Flammeovirga yaeyamensis: one gene and its partner. Each later gene encodes a partner of the first gene's protein in a complex. Links are inferred from orthologs where the notes say so. Each region holds a gene or a part of one and is shown on either strand. Other genes may lie near its edges.

The links. The genes of interacting proteins can lie anywhere in the genome.
Region 2: the proteins of accD (region 1) and accB are in contact, whole or in part, in a solved structure (PDB 8UXZ), measured with the Escherichia coli proteins. The link is inferred for Flammeovirga yaeyamensis from one-to-one orthologs.

Annotation. Positions count from the first base shown.
Region 1 is NZ_CP076132.1:4,059,396-4,062,522, reverse strand. The notes cover bases 41-2,891. They hold accD (acetyl-CoA carboxylase, carboxyltransferase subunit beta), read left to right. Parts: upstream 41-970; coding sequence 971-1,813; downstream 1,814-2,891. Other genes in these bases: rodA (rod shape-determining protein RodA), read left to right, coding at 1,948-2,891; fbaA (class II fructose-bisphosphate aldolase), read right to left, coding at 41-582. Outside these bases: more of fbaA, read right to left, coding at 1-40; more of rodA, read left to right, coding at 2,892-3,127.
Region 2 is NZ_CP076132.1:2,741,217-2,744,391, reverse strand. What follows is about bases 201-3,099. They hold accB (acetyl-CoA carboxylase biotin carboxyl carrier protein), read left to right. Parts: upstream 201-1,344; coding sequence 1,345-1,854; downstream 1,855-3,099. Other genes in these bases: accC (acetyl-CoA carboxylase biotin carboxylase subunit), read left to right, coding at 1,919-3,099; efp (elongation factor P), read left to right, coding at 650-1,219; KMW28_RS10770 (beta-ketoacyl-ACP synthase III), read left to right, coding at 201-562. In the rest of the region: more of KMW28_RS10770, read left to right, coding at 1-200; more of accC, read left to right, coding at 3,100-3,175. UniProt on the Escherichia coli protein: This protein is a component of the acetyl coenzyme A carboxylase complex; first, biotin carboxylase catalyzes the carboxylation of the carrier protein and then the transcarboxylase transfers the carboxyl group to form malonyl-CoA.

The DNA.
Region 1 (3,127 bases):
ACGTGAAGGATCAACATCAGAGTTGTCAACACCATCTTCCTCACCACCAGTGATACCTAATTCGATCTCAAGAGTTTGACCCATTTTAGCCATACGCTCGAAGTATTTACCAGAGATCTCCATGTTTTCTTCTAATGACTCCTCAGAAAGGTCGATCATATGAGAAGAGAATAATGGCTTACCAGTCTCAGCATAGAATTTTTCAGATGCGTCTAAAAGACCGTCGATCCAAGGAAGTAATTTTTTAGCACAGTGGTCAGTGTTCAAGATAACACGAGCACCATATTGCTCAGCCAATTCGTGAACGTGCTTAGCACCGGCGATTGCACCAGCGATTGCAGCTGCTTGACCTTCACCTTTAATGCCTTTACCAGCGTAGAAAGAAGCACCACCGTTTGAGAACTGAATAATAACTGGAGCTTTCAATTTCGCAGCAGTTTCCATAACAGCGTTTACTGAGTTAGTACCTACACAGTTTACTGCAGGAAGAGCAAAACCTTTTTCTAGTGCGTATTGATATACTTTTTCTACGTCCTCACCAGTGATTACACCTGGCTTGATATCATTAATGTTGAAAGACATAATTATAATTTGAATAATTTATGATAGCGTCACACACACGTGTGAACAATAGCAGCCACAAATATACAACTCTTAAACCTATATTGGTAGTAGAATTTTGGTGACTTTAGTAATGTTAATACGAACACATTAATCAATAGTTTTACTAAATATTAAGCATAGAAGAAATATTGTCAATTATTAAAGAATATTTGGAAATCAACTATTTTGAATTTATTTGCCGCTCAGAAGAACTGTTTTTATAAAAAAAACTATTAAATCTTTACAATTTTGTTATGCAAACATACAATAAGTTTTTTATGTGAAGACTTAATGAATATCTTTACGGTTCGAATGTAATTTCGATTACAATAAACTAAAATTCTTACACAAGTTTATATATATTCTTATGGCTTGGTTCAAAAGAAAAGAACAGGGGATACAAACTCCAACATCTGAAAAGAAAGATTCACCAGACGGCCTTTGGTACAAAACTAACCAAGGCAAGATCATACATATGCAGGAACTTCGTGAAAATGCTTACGTTTGTCCTGATGATGAATTCCACGTACGAATAGGATCTAAAGAGTATTTTGAGATCATTTTTGATGACAATGAGTTCACAGAGTTAGATGAAAACATGACTTCTGGAAACCCATTGAATTTCAAGGACAGCAAATCTTACGAAGATAGAATTGCTGCTTCTCAAAAGAAATCAGAACTAAAAGACGCATGTAGAACTGTTTACGGTAAAATAAACGGTTTAGACTTAGTAGTAAGCTGTATGGACTTTAGCTTCATCGGTGGTTCTATGGGTTCTGTTGTAGGTGAAAAAATTGCAAGAGGTATTGACCACGCAATTGCGAACAAAATGCCTTTCATGATGATCTCTAAATCTGGAGGTGCTCGTATGATGGAAGCAGGTTTTTCATTAATGCAAATGGCAAAAACTTCAGCAAAGTTAGCTTTACTAGAAGAAGCTGGTTTACCATACATCAGTTTATTAACTGATCCAACTACAGGAGGTGTTACTGCATCTTACGCAATGTTGGGTGATATTAATATTGCTGAGCCAGGTGCTTTAATTGGTTTCGCAGGTCCTCGTGTAATTAGAGAGACTATCGGTAAAGATCTTCCAAAAGGATTCCAATCTGCTGAGTTCTTACAAGAACAAGGTTTTGTGGATCTAATCGTTAACCGTAGAGAGTTAAAGAGAAAATTGACGACAATTTTGAAAATGCTTCAAAATTAATCGGAAATCTAATTATATTAAGTCCTCAGAATTGCTTTATAAGTTCTGAGGACTTTTTTTTGTATTTATATTTTTTGATTTTCATCGAAACGATCATTTGATATCGTTTCTTACTTTATAGATCCCCTAAGAAAATGCGTGAAAGCACCGGTAAAACAAATGTCGATTGGTTAACGGTATTTATTTACATCACTATGGTGATAGTTGGTTGGCTCAACATCTATGCTGCCGTTTATCAGCCAGATGCCCCTACAAGTATTTTTTCTATTTCACTCAATTCAGGTAAACAATTGATGTGGATTGGAGGTGCACTACTCATCGCCTTTGTTATTATGGTGGTCGACTTTAAGTTGTTCAGTACCATCGCCTATCCCGCATTTATCATCACCTTGCTCATGCTGACCTTCGTTTTGGTTTTCGGTCACTCTGCAGGTGGTAACACATCTTGGATCAAGATAGGTTTTATACGAATACAACCCTCCGAATTTGCCAAATTTACCTTAGCCTTAGCATTGGCCCGGTATATCGATAATCCTACCGTTAAGATTGAAAAATGGGATGGATTTTTAAGCTCAGTCGCAATAATATTGATTCCATTTGGAATGGTAATGCTTCAAAAAGATACAGGATCGGCATTGGTATTCGCTGCTTTCTTTTTGATGTTGTACAGAGAGGGCATGCCGTGGTGGATTATGGCTGTCGGACTTTGGTTAGTATTCTTATTTGTTACTGCACTGGTTACAGACACTTTAAGTGCCGTAGCATTATTGGGTGGTATGACTATCATTGCCATCATTTATCTTATTTACACAAAGAAAAGTAAACTCTTCCTGTTTTTAGTCGTCGGATTTGGTACACTATCTTTCCTATTTACAGAAGGTATCGACTTCATTATGTATGACGTGATGCGTCCTCACCAAAGAAAAAGGATTGAAGTTTTAGTGAACCCTAAAATCGATCCACTAGGAGTAGGTTACCAAGTAAACCAATCGAAAATTGCCATTGGTTCTGGTGGACTTGCAGGAAAAGGATTCTTAGAAGGGACACAAACAAAGTTTAATTTCGTACCTGAACAATCAACCGATTTTATCTTCTGTACTATTGGAGAAGAACACGGATGGATTGGAAGTTTAATTACAATAGGCCTATTTGCCGCCTTAATTATACGATTAATCATATTAGCAGAACGACAGAAATCTACATTCGCACGAGTCTACGGCTACTGCGTCTCCTGCGTATTCTTCATTCACTTTATGATTAACATGGGAATGACCATCGGTATTTTTCCTGTAATCGGTATCCCATTACCGTTCT
Region 2 (3,175 bases), 1.3 Mb from region 1 along the record:
AGACAAAATGTCTAGTATCGTCGATTATACTGATAGAACAACTTGTGTATTATTTGGTGATGGTGCAGGTGCTGTTCTATTAGAACCTACTGAAGCTGAAGAAGGAGTAATGGACTTCGTCTTAAAGACAGATGGTGCTGGTGAACCTCACTTACATATGAAAGCAGGTGGGTCATTGCATCCTCCAACTCATCAAACTATAGATGATAAGATGCATTATATCTACCAAGAAGGAATGCACGTATTCAAACATGCAGTAGTTTCTATGGCAGATGTATCAGCAGAAATCATGGAGAGAAATAATTTGGGGTCAGATGATATCGCCTATTTAGTTCCTCACCAAGCCAACAAACGTATTATCGATGCCACAGCCAATAGAATGGGAGTAGGCGAAGAAAAAGTGATGATGAACATCCATAAATACGGTAATACAACTGCTGCCACTATTCCATTATGTTTAATGGACTACGAAAATAAGTTAAAAAAAGGCGATAATCTTGTATTTGCTGCTTTTGGTGGCGGATTTACATGGGGCGCAGCTTACATTAAGTGGGCATACTAATAAATATTTGTATTTTTGCCTTTGGTCTAAAAATTGATTGTTAGACCTTAGCATTTTATCAAAGTCAAAAAATAGAGTATATATAAAATGGCATCTACAGCTGATTTTAAAAATGGTCTGTGTATCGAGTTCAATAACGATGTATTTCAAATTATTGAATTCCAACATGTGAAGCCAGGTAAAGGTCCTGCTTTCGTACGTACAAAATTAAAGTCTGTTCGTACTGGTAAAGTAATTGATAACACTTTTGCTTCTGGACATAAAGTAACCACTGCTCGTATCGAAAGAAGAGAGCATCAATACTCTTACCAAGATGATATGGGATTCCATTTCATGGATACTAGTTCTTGGGAAGAAGTAACTTTACCAGAAGAACAAGTACCAAATAACGATTTGTTGAAAGATGGAATGAATGCTGATATTCTTTTCCACGTTGAGGCGGATGATGAAGTTATTGGTTGTGAATTAGCTCAATTTGTAGAAATGGAGGTGATTTATACTGAGCCAGGTATTAAAGGTGATACTGCAACAAACACACTTAAACCTGCCACAGTTGAAACTAATGCTCAAATTATGGTTCCTTTGTTTGTTGACACAGGAGATGTAATTAAAGTGAACACACAAGAGCGTTCTTATGTAGAACGTGTTAAAAAATAATTTTTTTAAAGGAATATGTTTGAGTGTAAAAACTCAAACATATTCTAAGTATTTAATATTATACAGAAATTAACTTTTTGAAGCCTTCTTTTGAGGGAAGATTAAAGTTCACACACTATCACATTATGAAAGCACCAGAGGTAAAAGATCTGATTAGCTTTATTGCGAACTCAGGTTTGCAAGAAGTAAATGTAGAAACTGCAGAAATCAAACTTCACGTTAGACGTAATCCTGAAGCGGCAGCTGTTGCTGCTCCAGTAGCTGCACCTGTTTTAGCTTCAGCTCCAGTAGCACCTATCGCTGCTCCAGCAGCAGCTGAACTTCCTGCATCTGCACCAGCACCTGCAGTAGAAGCTCCTTCTGCTCCTGAAGCACCTGCGGCCGATTCTTCGAATTACATCGAAATTAAATCACCTATGATTGGTACGTTCTATACGTCACCTAACCCTGATTCAGATACATTCGTTAATGTTGGCGATAAAGTGAAGAAAGGAGATGTAGTTTGTATCATCGAAGCAATGAAACTATTTAACGAAATCGAATCTGAAGTATCAGGTACTATCGTTAAAGTATTGGCTGACAATATGTCTCCAGTAGAATACGACCAACCACTATTCTTGGTAGATCCAGCTTAGTCGTTCTTTTAGAATGATCTATAGCATACAGTTAAATATAACTTCTTACTAAAATAGGAACATCGTGTTCAAAAAAATACTAATCGCAAATAGAGGAGAAATTGCACTGCGTGTTATCCGTACTTGTTCTGAGATGGGTATCAAAACAGTAGCAGTTTACTCTACAGCTGATAAGGAAAGCTTGCACGTAAAATTTGCTGACGAGGCAGTTTGTATCGGTCCAGCAGCAAGTACAGATTCTTATCTAAATATACCAAACATTCTTGCGGCAGCTGAAATCACTAACTGTGATGCGATCCATCCAGGATACGGTTTCTTGTCAGAGAATGCTAATTTCTCTCGTATCTGTGAGGAAAACAATATTAAATTTATTGGAGCTTCTGCAGATATGATTGATTCAATGGGTGACAAGGCAACGGCAAAAGCTACTATGAAAGAAGCTGGCGTTCCTACTATCCCTGGTTCAGAAGGTTTGTTAGACTCTGTTGAACAAGGTCTTGAAATCGCTGAGCAAATCAAATATCCAGTTATCTTAAAAGCTACTGCAGGTGGTGGAGGTAGAGGTATGCGTATCGTTACTTCTCCAGACGAATTCCAAAAAGCTTGGGATTCAGCTCGTCAAGAGTCTGCTGCAGCATTCGGTAACGATGGTATGTATCTTGAAAAATTCGTTGAAGAACCACGTCACGTAGAAATCCAAATTATTGGAGATAGCTACGGTAGTGCATGTCACTTGTCTGAAAGAGACTGTTCAATCCAACGTCGTCACCAAAAGCTTACTGAGGAGGCTCCTTCACCAGCTTTATCTCCAGAATTGAGAGAGAAGATGGGTAAGGCTGCTATCGCAGGTGCTGAAAAAATTAAATACGAAGGTGCTGGTACAGTAGAATTCCTAGTGGACAAGCATGGTGATTTCTATTTCATGGAAATGAACACTCGTATTCAAGTAGAGCACCCTGTTACTGAGCAAGTAACTGGTTTCGATTTAATTAAGGAACAAATTAAAGTAGCAGCTGGAGAGAAAATTTCTGGAAAGAATTACGCTCCACAAGCACACTCTATCGAGTGTCGTATCAATGCTGAGGACCCTGCAAATGATTTCAGACCAAGTCCTGGTAAGATTACTACTTTACATATTCCTGGTGGACCAGGTGTTCGTGTAGATACTCACGTATATACAGGATATACTATTCCTCCAAATTATGATTCAATGATCGCAAAATTGATTGTTACTGCTGAAACAAGAGCAGAGGCTATCAAGAGAATGAAAAGAGCTTTAAATGAATTCGTTATCGAAGGTATTAAAACTACTATTCCATTC